Regions from separate parts of the Rhodoglobus sp. G.S.23 genome, predicted to be linked through region 2. Evidence: predicted binding sites of a transcription regulator. Region 2 holds the regulator's gene; the other holds the start of a gene.
The links. Region 2 encodes HrcA, which represses chaperone genes, less so after heat shock. Its sites were predicted from a motif close to TTNGCACTCGNNNNNNNCGAGTGCNAA; they were not measured.

Region 1: a site for HrcA is predicted at 7,364-7,390, ahead of groL (chaperonin GroEL). Genes of this name have one in related genera too.

The regions. Positions count from the first base shown of each region.
Region 1 covers NZ_CM155237.1:2,262,822-2,272,046, reverse strand. Annotated here, with positions in the region: gene AC1ENN_RS11085 (zinc-binding dehydrogenase) at 1-131, shown strand, start outside; gene AC1ENN_RS11080 (VOC family protein) at 233-370, shown strand; gene lipB (lipoyl(octanoyl) transferase LipB) at 482-1,120, shown strand; gene lipA (lipoyl synthase) at 1,117-2,106, shown strand; tRNA gene AC1ENN_RS11065 (tRNA-Thr) at 2,300-2,373, opposite strand; gene AC1ENN_RS11060 (DMT family transporter) at 2,398-3,381, shown strand; gene msrB (peptide-methionine (R)-S-oxide reductase MsrB) at 3,378-3,776, opposite strand; gene AC1ENN_RS11050 (GNAT family N-acetyltransferase) at 3,831-4,289, shown strand; gene AC1ENN_RS11045 (HtaA domain-containing protein) at 4,289-5,107, shown strand; gene AC1ENN_RS11040 (heme/hemin ABC transporter substrate-binding protein) at 5,108-6,121, opposite strand; gene AC1ENN_RS11035 (DUF3263 domain-containing protein) at 6,347-6,646, shown strand; gene AC1ENN_RS11030 (LytR C-terminal domain-containing protein) at 6,650-7,222, shown strand; gene groL (chaperonin GroEL) at 7,433-9,061, shown strand.
Region 2 covers NZ_CM155237.1:1,725,756-1,735,367, reverse strand. Annotated here, with positions in the region: gene lepA (translation elongation factor 4) at 1-1,761, shown strand, start outside; gene AC1ENN_RS08320 (DUF1990 family protein) at 1,767-2,360, shown strand; gene AC1ENN_RS08315 (HAD family hydrolase) at 2,357-3,034, opposite strand; gene hemW (radical SAM family heme chaperone HemW) at 3,134-4,384, shown strand; gene AC1ENN_RS08305 (DUF4870 domain-containing protein) at 4,400-4,774, opposite strand; gene AC1ENN_RS08300 (DUF4870 domain-containing protein) at 4,864-5,262, opposite strand; gene hrcA (heat-inducible transcriptional repressor HrcA) at 5,475-6,497, shown strand; gene dnaJ (molecular chaperone DnaJ) at 6,521-7,621, shown strand; gene AC1ENN_RS08285 (16S rRNA (uracil(1498)-N(3))-methyltransferase) at 7,631-8,362, shown strand; gene AC1ENN_RS08280 (histidine triad nucleotide-binding protein) at 8,380-8,730, shown strand; gene AC1ENN_RS08275 (PhoH family protein) at 8,726-9,612, shown strand, end outside.

The sequences.
Region 1 (9,225 bases), 540 kb from region 2:
CCGCCGTGCTCGAAGGAACGGTGAACCCCGGCCTTGTCTTCGACCAGACCGTGAAGCTCGAACAGACCCCTGATGGCTACACCGCCATGGATGAGCGCACGGCCCTCAAAGTGATGGTCGATCCCACGTAGCTCTCACATCGGGTCGCCCTCTGGAGCTATTCTCTTCGCATGACCGCCAGGATCTCTAACATTTCCGTTCATGCTGAGAATCCGGATGCCCTCGCCGAGTTTTGGTCGAGGTCGAGTGCGCACGCCTCGTGTCTCTCGGTGCCTCAGTAGAGCAGGTACTCGAGGGAGCGTGGGGGCCGTTTAACGAATTCGCAATCATGATGAGAGACCCCGAAGGCAACGAGTTTTGCCTGCAATGAGGATGGCCGGGATGGCCGGGATGGCGGGCATGGCCGTGAGGCCGAAGCCTGGAACCGGGCGATGTGGATGGTTGCGTCCGAGTTCTGAACGTCGACGCCTATACTTCTGACGTGGTCGACTTTGTCGTCGCGGGGCTAAGCGCCAACTCCGTGCCGTATTTGACGGCCCTAGACCTGCAACGTGCCGTGCACGCCGCTGTTGTCTCGGGCCAGCGCACCGATACTCTCATTCTGCTTGAGCACCCGTCCGTGTATACGGCGGGCAAACGCACAGAGCTAAGTGAACGCCCCGATGACGGCACTCCCGTCATCGACACTGACCGTGGGGGCAAAATCACCTGGCACGGTCCCGGGCAACTGATCGGCTACCCGATCCTGCGATTGCCCGATCCGGTCGACGTCGTCGCCTATGTTCGACGGCTCGAAGGCTTTCTCATCGAGGTGCTCGCCGAACTCGGTGTTGCCGGGCATCAGGTGCAGCACCGCTCGGGGGTGTGGGTGACCAATGGCGCAATCGAAGACAAAATCGCTGCCATCGGCATCCGCGTTGCCGACGGAGTGACCATGCACGGATTTGCCCTGAACTGTTCCAATGAGTTCGATGCCTACGAACACATCGTCGCGTGCGGCATCCGCGATGCTGGCGTCACCTCGATCTCTCGAGAATTGGGGCGCACAGTGCAACCGGGAGACATCGTTGAGCTCATTCAAGCCAAGTTTTCTGACATGTGGGAGCTGGTGCAATCGTGAGCGCCGCACCGTCCGGCCGCAAGATGCTTCGCCTCGAAGTCCGCAACGCTGAGACTCCGATCGAGCGCAAGCCCGAGTGGATCAAAACGACAGCCAGAATGGGTCCCGAGTATCGGCAGCTTCAAGAACTGGTGAAAAGTGAAAACCTCCACACGGTCTGCCAAGAAGCAGCCTGCCCCAACATTTTCGAGTGCTGGGAAGACCGGGAGGCAACCTTCTTGATCGGCGGTGCACAGTGCACTCGGCGATGCGATTTTTGCCAGATCGACACGGGAAAACCCGCCGACTACGACACAGATGAACCTCGTCGCGTCGCCGAATCTGTCGTCGAAATGAAGCTTCGCTACGCGACTGTGACCGGGGTGGCTCGAGACGATCTCCCGGATGAGGGCGCGTGGCTGCACGCCGAGACCGTCCGACAGATCCATACCCGTGCTCCCGGAACTGGCGTAGAAATTCTCGCTACCGACTTTTCGGGAAATCCGGACTATCTCGGCGAAATCTTCTCGGCAAGCCCGGAAGTCTTTGCCCACAATGTAGAAACCGTGCCGCGGATCTTTAAGCGCATCCGCCCAGCATTTCGCTACGAACGATCGCTGGACGTTCTCACCCAAGCTCGTAATGCGGGAATGATTACCAAGTCAAACCTCATCTTGGGGATGGGCGAAGAGCGAGCAGAGATCAGTCAAGCCCTGCATGATCTTCATGACGCGGGCACCGACATCATCACCGTCACCCAATATTTACGACCAACAGCTCGCCATTTGCCAGTAGCCCGCTGGGTGCGACCAGAAGAATTCATCGATATCAAGGCAGAAGCAGAAGATATCGGATTCCTCGGAGTGCTCGCCGGCCCGCTCGTGCGATCCTCGTACCGTGCCGGGAGGCTCTGGGCGCAGTCGATGAAGGCTAAGGGCCGTGAAATTCCCGAACATCTGCGATCTCTTGCCGATGCAGCAGCGGTATTCAAACAAGCAGTGTCGTAGAGCGCTGAGCGGATCCCGCCCTTCGTGTGCCCTGGCGCCGGCACTGTTCCCGTCGTAACCGCGAAACAGGGTCGCGGCGAAACAAGAGTTGCTACGAGACAAGAGTTGCTGTGGAACAAGAGTCGCCGTTAAACAGCGATGTCGAAGGCCGCTAGGGTTTAAATAACCCCGACGGCCTTCGACATCTTTGCTGGGCCTCCTGTCGGATTCGAACCGACGACCCCCGCTTTACAAGAGCGGTGCTCTAGCCAGCTGAGCTAAGGAGGCTTGGACCAACGTCCTATTTTAGACATGACTACACCTATGCTCCCAACCAATCCGCAAAGTCGGCGTCGTGCACTGGCCGGAATTTTCGCTGCAGTCGCTGCTGGCGCCCTCGTTTCGGCCCAAAGTCGCATCAATGGAGAACTTGCGGTTGAGCTTCACGACTCGACCCTCGCAGCCCTGATTTCTTTCGGATCGGGCCTCATCATCCTCACGCTCATCGTGCCGTTCGTGCCAACCGCCCGCGCTGGATTTCGCACCCTCCGTACCGAAGTTTCCAGCAAAAGACTGCCCTGGTGGTACCTCACCGGTGGTGCGTTTGGAGCATTCTTCGTCCTGACTCAGGGCCTCGCGGCGACCGCCCTCGGCGTTGCGCTCTTCACTGTTGCGGTCGTGGCTAGCCAAACAATTAGCTCCGCCGTCATCGACCGAGTGGGGATCGGCAGCCTACAAAAGAGACCAGTCACCGCATTGCGAGTCGCGGCATCCGCCCTCGCAGTTGGTGCCGTAATTTTTTCTGGGCTCTCTGATTTGCGACTCGACGGACCCTTCTTGCTCGTGTTTCTGCCGCTTGTTGGCGGATTTGGCATCGGCTGGCAACAAGCCATCAACGGTCATGTGCGTCACGTGACCCGTTCGCCACTCACCGCCACCTACGTCAACTTTGTCGTCGGAACATCAACCCTCGCCATCGCGACAATCACGTTCGGATTCTTTGGTGGGTGGCAACACGAGTTTCCGACCGACCCAACGCTCTACATCGGGGGAGCAATCGGCGTGATCTTCATTGCCGTCGCTGCAGTGCTCGTACCTATCACCGGGGTGCTGTTCTTCGCACTCGGATCCATCGCGGGGCAGTTGATGGGCGCACTAGCACTAGAAATCTTCGTGCCAACAGACAGCGATGGGGTGGCACCGACCACCGTAATCGGTGTGGTGCTCACCCTCATCGCCGTAGCGATCGCTTCACTTTCGAGTCAGCGACCGCCAAAAAAGAAGCTGTCTAGCTAGTTGTCTTCTTCGAACTCCAGTGAGCTCGAGTTCAAGCAGAAACGGTCACCCGTTGGCGTTTGGTGCGCGTCATCAAAGAGATGACCCAAGTGTGAACCACAGGTTGCGCACACAACCTCGGTGCGAACCATGCCCAAGGAGCGATCTTCGCGCAGTTCAACAGCATCCGGGTTGATCGCCTCATAGAAACTGGGCCACCCCGAACCGGAGTCAAACTTGGTGCCACTCTTAAAGAGCTCAGCGCTGCAGGCGCCACAGCGGTAGGTGCCCTCACGTTTTTCGTCAAGAAGAGCACCAGACCACGGGCGATCAGTGCCGGCTTCACGCAGCACCGAGTACTTGAGGCCGAGCTCTTCCCGCCACTGTTCTTCTGTCTTATTCACCTTGTAGGTCATGGTGGTCTCCTTAGTTCGTCAGCTTTCGCTGCCCAGTACATTAAACTCGTGGTTGTGCCTAATGATTCCGTGATCGCCAAGTCTTGGGGCGAATTAACAACAACCGAGCTCTACTCGATCATGAAACTGCGCACAGACGTGTTTTTTGTTGAGCAAAAAGTCGACGAAGAAGAACTCGACAACCGCGACCAAGAAGACGCAACGGCTCATTACTGGATCGCCGACGACCACGGTGTCGCTGCCTACATCCGTGTTCTCTACAACGAGACCGCAGAATACCTAGATGGCCACCGCGTCATTGGGCGTGTTGTTGTACGCGAAGATCGTCGTGGTGAAGGCTTAGCGCAGATCATCATGAAGCGGATCATTGGCGACTTCAGCGGCGAAGCAATGCTGCTCCACGCCCAGGAATACATCGTGCCGCTCTACGCCAAATTTGGTTTCGAATCATTCGGTGAGCTCTATGAAGAAGCCACCATCATGCATCAATCGATGTACCGCACAGCCCAGTAATGCGTGGCCTCAACGTCTGCGTTCTCGGCCCCGCAGCGCTCATCATCACTGCCGTCGCTATTGCCATTACCCCCATGACAAGCAACGCCACAGAATTGGATGCGCCAGATACCCGCACCGGCACACGGTCGGCGACAACTGACGTGAACCTCGCCGCCGACGACTCCACTTGCCAAATATCGGATGCCGCCATCACCTGGGGTGTCAAAGAGTCGCTTCGGTCGTACATCAGCGGCACCATCGCGAACGGCGAATGGGCGGTGAGCGACGGTGCCACCTATGACACCCCCAACTTTGGTTGGAGCGAAGGTGCAGGCCAACTCGACGCGGGCCGTGGCACCCTCGCCTTTGACGGCACCCTGCGATTCACCGGCCACGACGGAATTCTCGACACCACGCTCGACGCGCTCGAACTGCAGTTCGACGGCACCACCAGCGCAAAGCTCGTCTTCGACGTTAGTGGAACCACTCAAGACGGGACGCCCGTCGACCAGTCCGGCGTGGAATTCGCAACCATTGACACATCCACCGTCGCAGTCGATAACGGCACCGCACAATTAGCCGCCGCCTCCGTGACGCTCACAGAGGCAGGATCTGCCGCGTTCGGCACCTACCCCGCTGGTGAAAAACTCGACCCCATCACGGTTACGTTTAGCGCGACGACCAACTGCATGCCAACGCCCCAAGCGAGCGTCACCCCGCGAGAACGGAACACCGTCGTGGCATTGGCGGTCGTCGCTGCCGCGGCAGCTGCAGGCCTCGTCTTTTTCGTCACCCGGTGGCGCGGAACCAAACGTTCGCCGCGCCAACGCCCCTAACTACGAACCAGAGCCAGGTGCATAAATGGCACGCGCGAGCGCATCAAGCACCATGACCGTGCGTGGGCCGAAGCTCAAAATCTCGCCATCATCCATCTCGACAAAGCGCTGATTTTTGCCAGCCTCCGTCAGCGCGACCGCCGGGCGAGCCTCAAGTAAGCCGCTCACGCCACCAACACTGTCGAGGCCATTGGTCATCACCAGAATGAGATCCGGATTCGCCGCAACCATCGCCTCATCCGTCATCGGACGCATACCTTCGAGACCGATCTCGGCAGCAACATCCACCCCGCCAAGAGCATTGATCAAGACATCTGAACCAGACTCCTGACCAAACAGGTAATAAACACCTGACGTTCCCCGCAAATAAAGAAACACCATGCGCAAGCGATCACCGCGCGGAACAATGCCCGCAATCTCCGTAATCTTCGCCTGAATTTCCGCAGCCAACTGCTCACCGAGCGCCACCCCCGCAGCCGGAACCCCCAACGTGGCTGCAGTTTGACGCGCCAACTCAGCAACCCCATTCACCGAGGGATCAGTCTCCACAAACACCACAGCAATGCCAGCATCCCGCAACTGCAACACCACATCGATCGGACCAATCGAACCATCCGTCACAACCAGATCCGGACGCATCGCCAAAATCGCTTCGCTATTGACCGTATGGGCACTCGACGTGATTACCGGCAACGCAGCAGCCTCATCAAACGTCGTAGAAATATCGCGCGCCACCAAAGAATCAAGCAAACCCAAACCGGCAACCGTCGCCGCAATCGACCCCGAAATATCCATCGCAATAACGCGGTCGGCCGACGAAACCGTCACCGAGACATCACCACTCAGATCATGTGACATCACGGTCGTCGGCAAGGACTGCTCCGGCGCAGAATCAGGAGCAGAAATACCCGCCGTCGGAAGAGCCGCGCGCACCAACCCGCTGTAATCCTTCGCATCATCCAACACCGTCAACTGAGACAAAGGAGAACTCGCATCAGCAGTGACCGTAACCATCGGCTGCTCCGCAACCGTCGAGATCGAACAACCGCTCACCACAAGCGCAACACAAGACACCACCACTGCAGTGGCGAAAAGTCGTAAGCGCATGAAGACCAATCGAAGACATCGGGTACTAAGGACATCCTAACCTCGACCGCCGCTGATTGACCGAGCAAGCCGCGTCGTTAGGCAATCCCAAAGGTTGCGCGCCCTAGAATTGCCACAATATTGGAGGTCGTCATGTCAGAACCCGAAACAACAACACACGCCTCCAACGGGCTACCCGAAAATGCGACCCAGATTCTCGACTTCGAACGCGAATGGACCCGCCACGTCGGGGCAAAAGAAGAAGCCATCAGCAGCCAGTTCCACGTATCAAGCGCGCGCTACTATCAAATGCTCAACGCCGTAATTGACGCACCAGCAGCCGTCACCTACGACCCCATGCTCGTCTCGCGACTACGACGCAACCGAGACAACCGGATGCGCAACCGCACAGTGCGCACAACACACCACCACAACGAAGAATTGACAGACTAATCAATGGCTAGTTACCCGAAAGATCGATTCGACGAACAGCCCGACGACATCGAACGCGTAGGCGCACACCGCGGACCCAAACGACGCGGAGGCGGCTGGATCGGATTCGCCTGGGCCCTACTCGCAACCGGAATCCTCGTCTTCGGTGGCCTCTTCGCCCTCAGTCAATACCTCGACGACGACCTCGGAATCCCCCTCTTCGCCTCACCAGAAGAACCCGCAGCCACCCCAGAACCCATAGAAACAGTCGAACCCCTCACCGACCCCACAACCATCGACCCCGCACGAGCACTCACCATCGACATCCTCAACGGAACCCCCGAAACCGGAGTACAAACCAGCGTCCTCGACGAACTCACCGCCGTCGGCTGGCCCATGGGCAGCGCCGCACCAGCCTCCCAACGCGACATCGAAGACACCTACGTTTACTACAGCAACCCCGAAGACGAAGACGTAGCCGCCGGCCTCATCAACGCCCTCGGAATCGGCGAAATACGACTCATCGAAGCCGACGTCTTCCCCGCAGCACAACTCACCATCGTGCTCGGAACCGACTACCTCACCGCCGTACAATAAGCAGCCAACCCCCACACCACACGACCACACCCGGAACACGCGCACTCGCCCCTGTCGAGTGCGCTGGGCTGTCTTGCACTCGCCCCTGTCGAGTGCGCTGGGCTGTCTTGCACTCGCCCCTGTCGAGTGCTAATTTTGACCTTGGCACTCGCATAGTTCGAGTGCCAACTTATTCGCTTGTACGACGTCCGGGAGGGACGAGAAACACACATGGCAAAGATCATTGCTTTTAACGAAGAGGCCCGTCGCGGCCTTGAGCGCGGCCTGAACATTCTCGCTGACGCCGTAAAGGTCACACTCGGCCCGCGCGGTCGCAACGTTGTTCTCGAGAAGAAGTGGGGCGCTCCCACCATCACAAACGACGGTGTATCCATCGCCAAGGAGATCGAGCTCGACGACCCGTTCGAGAAGATCGGTGCTGAGCTCGTCAAAGAGGTAGCAAAGAAGACGGATGACGTTGCCGGAGACGGTACGACTACTTCTGTTGTTCTTGCACAGGCACTCGTGCGCGAAGGCCTCCGCAACGTTGCTGCGGGTGCAGACCCCATCAGCCTCAAGCGCGGAATCGAAAAGGCCACCAACTCGGTCATTGAGGCACTCATTGCGAGCGCCAAGGAGATCGAAACCAAGGAAGAGATCGCGGCTACCGCATCAATTTCTGCTGGTGACCCCGAGATCGGTGCACTTATCGCTGAGGCGATCGACAAGGTCGGCAAGGAAGGTGTTGTCACCGTTGAGGAGTCGAACACGTTCGGCACCGAGCTTGAGCTCACCGAAGGCATGCGCTTCGACAAGGGATTCCTGTCGGCATACTTCGTCACTGACCAGGAGCGCCAGGAAGCGGTCTTCGAAGACCCCTACGTTCTTATCGTCAACGGCAAGATCTCGAACATCAAGGATCTGCTCCCCATCGTCGACAAGGTAATCCAGAGCGGCAAGCAGTTGCTCATCATTGCTGAAGACGTTGACGGAGAAGCACTCGCAACTCTCGTCGTGAACAAGATCCGCGGCATCTTCAAGTCGGTTGCCGTCAAGGCTCCCGGTTTCGGTGACCGTCGCAAGGCTCAGCTCGCTGACATTGCAATCCTCACCGGTGGACAGGTCATCTCAGAAGAGGTTGGCCTCAAGCTCGAGAACGCAACGCTCGAACTCCTCGGTCGCGCCCGCAAGGTCGTTATCACCAAGGACGAGACCACGATCATCGAAGGTGCGGGTGACGAAGAGGCGATCGCAGGTCGCGTCAAGCAGATCCGTGCCGAGATCGACAACACCGACAGCGACTACGACCGTGAGAAGCTCCAGGAGCGTCTCGCCAAGCTCGCCGGTGGCGTTGCAGTAATCAAGGCAGGTGCCGCAACTGAGGTTGAACTCAAGGAGCGCAAGCACCGCATTGAGGACGCAGTCCGTAACGCAAAGGCAGCGGTTGAAGAGGGAATCGTCGCCGGTGGTGGCGTTGCCCTGATTCAGGCTGGCAAGATCGCGTTCGACAGCCAGGCAATGGCTGACTTGGTCGGCGACGAAGCAACCGGAGCGAACATCGTTCGCGTTGCTATCGACGCACCGCTCAAGCAGATCGCACTCAACGCAGGCATGGAGCCAGGTGTTGTTGCTGACAAGGTCCGCAACCTCCCCATTGGTCACGGCCTCAACGCGGCAACCGGCGAATACGTCGACATGCTCGCTGCAGGTATCAACGACCCGGTAAAGGTAACCCGCTCGGCTCTGCTCAACGCATCGTCGATCGCTGGACTCTTCCTTACGACTGAAGCTGTTGTTGCTGACAAGCCAGAGAAGAACCCCGCTCCGATGGGCGACCCGTCAGGTGGCATGGACTTCTAAGTCCCGCCGCTAAACGTAGTCCCACCGCAGTAAACAGAATGGGCGTCTCCTGCGGGAGGCGCCCATTCTGGCGTTAACGCCCGCCACTCAGCCGCAACACGGCCGCAACTCGCCCGCACAGGGGCGTCAGCGCGGCCGAGCGGGCTTCTTCAGCCTCCCTTATG
Region 2 (9,612 bases):
GACCGCATGCTGTCGGTCACGGGGGTTGTTAGCGACCGCGATATGCGGGCCCAGTACCTCGACCGTATGGATATTGAGCGTGAGCGCGGCATCACGATCAAGAGCCAGGCTGTTCGTATGCCGTGGGCCCTTACTGATGAAAACGGTAAGGAGCAGGCATACGCACTCAACATGATTGATACCCCTGGCCACGTTGATTTCACTTATGAGGTGTCCCGTTCGCTTGCGGCGTGTGAGGGCGCAATTCTTTTGGTTGATGCGGCGCAGGGCATTGAAGCTCAGACGCTGGCGAACCTGTATTTGGCTATGGAGAACGATCTGACGATCATTCCCGTACTCAACAAGATTGATCTTCCCGCGGCTGATCCCGATAAGTATGCCGATGAGATTGCTGGCCTGATTGGCTGCGATCCGTCAACGGTTCTTCGGGTGTCTGGCAAAACGGGTGTTGGCGTTTCTGAGTTGCTCGATGAGGCGACGCGGCTGATTCCGGCCCCGATCGGCGATCCGGATGCTCCGGCCCGCGCCATGATTTTCGACTCGGTGTATGACGCTTACCGTGGCGTTATTACGTACGTTCGCATGATTGACGGCAGGATGACGCCGCGCGAAAAGGTCATGATGATGTCGACGAAGTCGGCTCACGAATTGCTCGAGATTGGCGTGAGCGCACCTGAACCGACACCGACAAAGGGTCTTGGCGTTGGTGAGGTTGGGTATCTCATTACCGGTGTGAAGGATGTGCGCCTGAGCAAGGTTGGCGATACTGTCACCAACTTCGCGAAGCCGTCTACGGTTCCGCTGAAGGGCTATTCCGAGCCGAAGCCGATGGTTTTCTCGGGTATGTACCCGATTGATGGTTCTGACTATCCGGTGCTGCGCGAAGCTCTTGACAAGTTGAAACTCTCGGATGCTGCGCTCGTCTACGAGCCTGAGACGTCTGTTGCTCTTGGCTTCGGTTTCCGTTGCGGATTTTTGGGGCTGCTGCACTTGGAGATTGTGCGTGAGCGGCTCGAACGTGAGTTCAACCTCGACATGATCGCCACGGCGCCGTCGGTGATTTACGAAGTAATGGGTGACGACAAGAAGTTCACCACTGTGACGAACCCGAGCGAATTCCCTGGCGGCAAGATCGCTAGTGTGAGCGAGCCGATGGTGAAGGCATCCGTTCTTACACCGAAGGATTTCGTCGGTACGGTTATGGAACTCTGCCAGTCTCGCCGCGGCACAATGCAGGGCATGGAATATGTCGGTACCGACCGCGTGGAGCTTCACTACACGATGCCGCTCGGCGAAATCGTTTTCGACTTCTTTGATCACTTGAAGAGTCGAACGCAGGGCTATGCGAGCCTCGACTATGAGCCAAGTGGACATCAGGAAGCCGACCTCGTGAAGGTGGACATTCTTCTTCAGGGTGAAGCTGTTGATGCGTTCAGCGCGATCGTGCACCGCGACAATTCGTATGCCTACGGCGTGCTGATGACCGAGCGCTTGAAGAAACTGATTCCGCGTCAGCAGTTTGAGGTTCCCATCCAGGCAGCGATCGGCTCCAAAATCATCGCGCGTGAGTCAATTCGCGCGATGCGCAAAGACGTTTTGGCTAAGTGTTACGGTGGCGATATCAGCCGCAAGCGCAAGCTCCTCGAGAAGCAAAAAGAGGGCAAGAAGCGTATGAAAATGGTGGGGCGCGTCGAGGTTCCGCAGGCTGCTTTCATTGCAGCGCTGTCTGGTGAAGTCGAAGCCGGCAAAGAGAAGAAGTAGACGAAGTGGATGCCCGCACCTACCCCAATGCGCCTGTTACGTACGGCGCGGTGGGTGCCACGCGTGGCAGCACTTTTACCGCTCTTCCTCCGAAGGGCTTCCGTCGCGTTGAGCGCACGGCCAGAATTGGTCACGGCGATGAGCGGTGGGCTTTCGCGCACCAACAAATTTTGACGTGGGGTGTTAAGCGCCGCAGTGGTTTCGGTGTGACCGTGTTGCCTCGCGATCCCGCCGGTGAACCGCTCGATCTTTCGCACGACAATGATGCCCACCCCAAAGTTCGCCCCGGTGACACCATCGTGCTCACGGTAGGGCGAGGTCTGTTCGCGGCCCACGAGCCAGTACGCGTCGTTTACGTTGTTGATCAGCCAACGGTCGCTGGTTTTGCTTATGGAACCCTAGAGGGTCATCCCTTGCGTGGTGAAGAGTCATTCATGATTGAGCGCCGCGACGACAATTCGATTTGGATCACTGTTCGTTCGTTCTCACGACCGTCGTCAACCAAATGGATGTTGCTGTCGCCGGCCTTGCGAGTTTTGCAGTACGTAGTGGTTGGCCGCTATTTGCGAGCGCTTGGCGGCCCCGTTACTTCGACTTAGTCCCGCGTGGCAAGCTCGGCGATGATTCCGATCACGTCGTCGATGCCCGACTCTAGGTCGGAAATGACCAGTCGAGCGTTGGTGTTCCGGAGATCGGCAACGGAGAATGCTCCGGTGGCGACGGCGATAAAGGGCAATTGCGCGCTGTCAGCGGCTAGCCCATCATTCGGGGTGTCACCAATAATGACGTGCGGTCCGGCACCGAGCAGGGGTGCGACGAGCGAGGTGAGGTGTGAGCGATTGGGCGATCGATCACCAAAGAATGAGTTCTGCCAGTTGAAGTCGTTGAGGGAGTAGCCGGCGGCCAACAGTTTGAAGCGCGAGTGCTGAGGGCCATTGCCGGTGAGCAGCGCGTTTGTCCAGCCGTGTCGTGAGACTTCGCGCAGCGCCCGTTGACCTCCGGCGACGGCTTCGCGAGTGAAGCCGAGGTCGTGCTGGGCTTGCGTCCGACTGTCGAGTTCGGTGAGCAGATCATCCAACATCGCGGGGGAGTGTCCATTGAGCTGCAGCAGTTCGGCGAGCAGCTGTCCCTCGGTCATGCCGTGCGGGCTAGCGATCCGTCGCTGTGGTGGGGCGCCGGTGACGCGAGTGAAAGCGTCGACGTAGACCGTTGCACCGTCTCGAGAGTTGTGGATGAGGGTGCCGTCGATGTCCCAAAGAATGTGCGTTGTCACGGTGACATTCTCCCATGACCGAGGTGCGACAATTGAGGTTGTGCCTGCATGCAACTGCTGGGGCACGCTCGTGTGATCAGCTGTTTAGGGGACTCGTTCGTGCCAGGTGCTTTGCCCATTGCCGACCCAGCACCCCTTGACGGCGCGCTACCAGAAAGCGCTGCCGCCGGTTCTGAGAACCGTCAGTGGAGTGTCTACATTCACGTTCCGTTCTGTCGGGTTCGCTGCGGTTACTGCGATTTCAATACGTACACGAGCGAAGAATTGCGCGGAGCGAAACGGTCTGACTACGCAACGGAAGCGATCGCTGAAATGGCATTGGCATCCACCGTGTTGTCCCAGGCTGGCGTTGCTCCCAGAAAAGCGTCGACAGTGTTCTTTGGCGGCGGCACTCCAACGCTGTTGCCCGTGACCGACCTCACTCGCATGCTCGCTGCCGCGCGCGATACATGGGGTTTCGCTTCGGATGTCGAAGTGACCACTGAGGCGAACCCTGATTCTGTTGACCGCGATTACCTGCTGGCGCTCAAAGATGCCGGATTCACGAGGGTGTCGTTTGGAATGCAGTCGGCAGTGCCTCATGTGCTGGCAACGCTGGAGCGCACTCACGACCCCGAGCGTGTGCCTCATGTTGTGGCGTGGGCTCGCGAGGTGGGGCTCGATGTGAGCCTCGATCTGATCTACGGAACTCCGGGCGAGACTTTGCAGGATTGGGAGCGTTCGCTTGATCACGCGATCGCGCAGGATCCTGACCATATTTCGGCCTACGCGCTGATTATCGAAACGGGCACGAAGTTGGCGGCACAGATTCGCCGCGGAGTTGTTGCTGCCGTCGATGATGATCTTCAGGCTGACATGTACGAATTAGCGGAGCAGAAGCTCAAGGCTGCCGGGTACGAGTGGTATGAGGTCAGTAACTGGGGCAAGGCAAGCGATGATCCTGAGGTCAGCAACACTAGTCGTCACAATTTGGGCTACTGGTTGGGCAATGACTGGTGGGGTGTTGGCCCTGGCGCGCACAGCCACGTCGGAGGAGTGCGCTGGTGGAATGTGAAGCACCCGGCGGCGTATGCGGATCGTATCGCCGCTGGTCGCTCTCCGGGGGCAGGTCGAGAGACGCTCGCTGACTCCAGTAAGTATTTGGAACACGTCTTGTTGCGCACCCGGGTGCGCAATGGGCTTCAGATTGACACGCTCGATGCCGAAGGTCGTACCGCGGTCGCTGGGCTGATTGCCGAAGAGCTCGTCGAAGCACGAGCCGCGCTGAGCGGAACGATTGAGCTCACACTAAAGGGGCGCCTGCTCGCGGATGCCGTAGTACGACGACTGCTCGCTGACGCCCCTATTTAGAGCGATGGGTCTGAGTTACTTAATGAACTCGAACGTGAGTGGGTAGCTGTAGGCCTGCCCTTTGTTCGCGGCGATTGCAGCGATGATGCTGAAGATGACGATCAGAACGGCGGCCGCGACAATAATGAGGAAGCCGATTCCGACGATGGTGAGAATCCCGCCAAGGAACATCGCGATATACATCGTGATTTGAAAGTTGAGTGCAGTGCGAGCGTGGGCGCGCACGAACGGTCCGCGGTCCTTGAAGACGAGGTAGCCAACGAGCGCTGAAATGAATCCCAAGAAGATTCCACCGATGTGAATCAGTGTCGACCAGAGCTTCTCATCGCTTGGACTCATCGGTTGGATCGGTGCGTACGGAGAGCTGGTGGGAGGTGTGGAATCTGACATGACTCCATTAAACCCTGCATTGGGCAAAAGAATAGCCCCGAGAGCCGAAGCTCCCGGGGCCGAGTCTTTTTCAGCGGGTAACTACCGCGTTACTTGATGAGACGAAGAGCGAAGGGGTAACGGTAGTGATTGCCATCCTTCGCCTTGGTGAAGCCGACGATCGAGAAGATGATCGCTACAACGACCAGAGCAAACCAGAGCAAGCCCTGGATTGGCGCGAAGAGACCGAAAGTGACTGCGGAGAGGATCGAACCGAGGATCGCGACGGCGATCTGCGCAATGGTCAGCGTGATCTGGAAGTTCAGCGCTTCCTTTGCTTCCACATTGGTGAAAGCACCGCGGTCTTTGAAGACCAGCCAGATGATGAGCGATGGCAGGAAGCTGAGGATTCCGCCCAAGTGAGCGAATGACGCCCACTGGTTGTCCTCAGCCGTGGTCAGTTGAGCGGCAGGCTGCGGTGCGGCGGGCTGCGGATTTGCGTCAGTCATGAGTTCGTGCCTTTCAGGTGAACAAGGGAACTTCCCGGGTTTCATCAAAGTGCTCGGTGTGCCACCTGAGCATTTCCCCGAAGGGGTAGCGCTCAAGTACAGAGACACGCTAGCGCTAATGAGTTGCGCGGTGCAACGGTTGTGTCACGGAGTGTCGAGTAAGATTGGCAGTCGAACGGATTGAGTGCCAATCAAGAGAGGTGGGTGGTGGCATGGTTTCCGCCCGCGGACTTGACGTGCTTCGAGTCATCGTGCAGGACTACGTTGCTACGCGCGAGCCTGTCGGATCCAAATCGATAGTCGAGCGTCATTCCTTTGGGGTGTCTGCTGCAACGATTCGCAACGACATGGTTTTGCTCGAAGACGAAGAGCTGATTACCGCTCCTCACACCTCGTCTGGCCGGGTGCCAACAGATAAGGGCTATCGAGTATTCGTCGACCAGCTTGCAGATCTGAGGCCGCTCACTAGCGCCCAGCGTCAAGCAATTGAGTCGTTCCTGGGGCAAGCAGACGATTTGGATGATGTTCTTGCGCGCACTGTCCGCATGCTGTCCCAGCTAACGAACAGTGTCGCGCTTGTGCAGTATCCGTCTCTTGCTACGGCTCGGGTGCGCCACGTTGAGCTGGTCCCCATTAATTCTTCGCGAATTATGACGGTGTTCATCACCGACTCCGGGCTCGTCGAGCAGCGGCTCATCGATGTTTCCGAACCTCTAGACGAGGTGTTTCTGGGGGAGATGCGCGCAAAGCTGAATTCGGCGCTCCACGATCAGTCGCTTCCTCAGGCGGCGGAGCGGCTCGCGAACTTCGCGGATATTTTTCCTGTGGAACGTCAGGCACTCGTCAGCCAGGTGGCATCCAGCTTGATCGAACAGGTATTGGCTAATCGCCATGACAAACTTGTTCTCGCGGGCACAGCAAATCTTGCGCGAACCGAGCAAGACTTCTCGGGAAGTATTTTTCCTGTTCTTGAGGCAATAGAAGAGCAAGTGACGTTGTTACGGCTCTTTGGAGAAATGCAAGTAACAAGTGGGTCCGTTTCCACGCGGATCGGACGCGAGAACGCAGAATTTGGGTTGGAAGAGACTTCGGTCGTCACGGGTGGGTACTCCTCGTCTGGCGGCGGCATTGCACGCCTCGGTGTGCTTGGTCCAACCCGCATGGATTATTCGAACAACATGGCAGCGGTTCGCGCGGTAGCGCGCTACCTGTCGCGACTTTTGGAAGAAAACTGAGCTCGTAAGGAGCAATCGGAACTTTGGCAGATCACTACGAAGCACTGGGCGTTGCCCGCGAGGCCACGCCAGAAGAAATCAAGAAGGCGTACCGCAAACTCGCTCGCGAGTTGCACCCCGACGTCAACCCGAGCGCAGATGCATCAGAGCGGTTCAAGTCCGTCACGCATGCCTATGACGTGCTCAGCGATCCGCAGCAACGTCAGCAGTACGACATGGGTGGAAGCGGCGGATTCGGCGGCGGTGCGAACTTCGGATTCGGCGACATCTTCGAGACCTTCTTTGGTGGCGGTGGTGGCGGACAATCCGTTGGACCACGCTCGCGACGGGAGCGGGGACAAGATGCGCTCTTGCGGGTTGAAGTCAGCCTGAAAGACACCATCTTCGGTGTCTCACGGGACATCGAGGTCAACACAGCTGTGCTCTGTGAAACGTGTGAGGGAAACTGCTCAGCTCCCGGCTCATCTCCAGTGCGCTGCGATATTTGTCAGGGTAGCGGCCAGATCCAGCGCCAAGTGCGCAGCCTTTTGGGCAACGTCATGACGTCGAGTCCCTGCGGCACATGCCGCGGATACGGCAACATCATCGTGAACCCGTGTGCCACGTGTGCCGGCCAAGGTCGCGTGCGCGCACAGCGCACCATTTCGGTTGACATTCCGGCCGGAGTCGAAACCGGTTTGCGGTTGCAAATGCCCGGTCAGGGTGAAGTCGGCCCGGCAGGCGGCCCGAATGGAGACCTCTTCTTGGAGATGAAAGTCCGTCATCACGACGTCTTCAGTCGCTCAGATGACGATCTTCTCGCAACCGTCGAGGTGCAGATGCTCGACGCGATCTTGGGAACCACCGTCACGCTCGATGGTCTCGATGACAAGGTCGAAGTTCACATCAAGCCTGGCACTCAGAGCGGTGAAGTTCTCACGGTCAAGGAACGAGGAATCACGAGCCTTCGCGGAGGCGGTCGAGGTGACTTGCGCTTGGGCATCCAAGTGGTCACACCTACCAAGTTGAGTGGTGCCGAGCAGACCTTGATCAAACAACTTGCTGCCATTCGCAAGAGCAAAGAACCACATTTTGCTGAATTCCAGCAGGGCCTGTTTGCGAAGCTTCGCGATCGGTTCCTGTAGGCGACGACCGTGGCGCACCTGTACATTGATGAAGAGCTCGACGACGCGCAGGTCGGCGATACGGTTTCGCTGACGAAAGCGGAAGCCCGCCATGCGGTGACAGTCTCACGCCTCAAGGTTGGCGAGACGATTGCGATTAGCAATGGTGCTGGGCTCACAGTTTCGGGGCCCATCACGACTGCCGAACACACAGAACTCAGCATCGAAGTAGCCGAGACGCACCGCACGCCACGCAGCACCCCTGCGGTGTTTCTCGCTCAAGCATTGGCCAAAGCCGACCGTGATGAGCTTGCGGTTCAAGTAGCGACCGAACTCGGCATTGACGGTGTGATTCCGTGGACGGCAGCACGAAGTATTTCGCGCTGGCACGGCGCAAAGGTCGCGAAAGGACGCGATCGGTGGGCGGCAATTGTGCGTGAAGCGAGCAAACAGTCGCTGCGCACGTGGTTACCTGACGTTCTCGATCTGGTCACAACGAAACAACTGGCTGATTTTGCGTCAAGCACGCGGATGCTCGTCCTCGAGCCGACCGCGACCGAAACTCTCGCTGACCTCGTCGTGGACGATCGCGACGTCGTGCTTGTCGTTGGGCCAGAGGGCGGGGTCGCTGACCACGAGTTGGAGCTGCTCACCGCGGCCGGAGCATCCACTGTTCGACTGGGCAGTGAAGTCTTGCGCACGTCCACCGCTGGCCCTGCTGCCCTCGCTGTGCTGAACGTCAAACTTGGCCGCTGGGCCTAGAGGTTTAGGCTAGAGGTATGTCTGATTCACCTTCGATCTTTACGAAGATCATCGCTCGCGAGATTCCCGCGGATATTGTCTTCGAGTCAGATTCCGTGATTGCGTTTCGCGACATCGCCCCGCAAGCACCCGTTCATTTGCTCGTTGTTCCCAAAACCGAGCAATTCGCTAACGTCTCCCAGTTGGCGGCCGGCGATCCGGCCTTGCTCGCCGAGTTGGTCGCAGTAGCCAGGCAACTCGCAGACGAGCACACCAATAGCGAGTACCGATTGATTTTCAATACCGGCGAAAGTGCCGGTCAAACAGTGTTCCACGTTCACGCTCACGTGCTCGGTGGACACCTCGAGGAAGGCACCCTTGGTCATTAGTGACTCTGAGTCCGCACGTACCGAAACGACGCCTCCGGAGGACCGCGAGAGCGTGGCAATCGAAGTAGACGGCGTTGCTATGGTGCAGTTGCTTGGTCCCCAAGACCGACTGCTCCGGGTCGTGGAAAGTAAATTTCCCGATGTAGAAATGCATGTCCGTGGAAACGAGATCACCCTGACCGGGGATCCGGTTCCCCTTGCTGCTGCCGAAGAACTCGTTGACGAACTCATCGCAATGGTTCGCAATGGTCATGATCTTGGCACTCAAGAAGTTGATGCATCAGCGAGCATCCTGCGTCAGAGTCAGGGCAGCCCCAACGCCCTCCTTGGCCAAACAATTCTTACCGCCAGGGGCAAAGCTATTCGCCCTAAAACGCTGGGGCAGTCGCAGTATGTCGAAGCGATGGACAACAACACCATCGTGTTTGGTATCGGCCCAGCCGGAACCGGCAAGACGTACCTAGCAATGGCGAAGGCCGTTCAGGCGTTGCAGCGCAAAGAAGTTGATCGCATTATTTTGAGCCGCCCAGCCATCGAGGCGGGGGAGAGGCTCGGCTTCCTGCCCGGTTCGCTGACCGACAAGATTGACCCTTATCTGCGTCCGCTCTATGACGCGCTCAACGACATGATGGATCCAGAACTGGTTCCTAAGTTGCTAGCGGCAGGCACAGTCGAGGTCGCGCCGCTCGCCTACATGCGAGGTCGCACCCTCAACAACGCGTTTGTTGTGCTCGACGAGGCCCAGAACACCACTCCAGAGCAAATGAAGATGTTCCTCACCCGATTGGGATTCGACTCGAAGATGGTCATCACCGGTGACATCACTCAGGTCGACCTACCGGAAGGAGCGAGCGGGCTCAAGCTCGTCTCGAATGTTCTGCA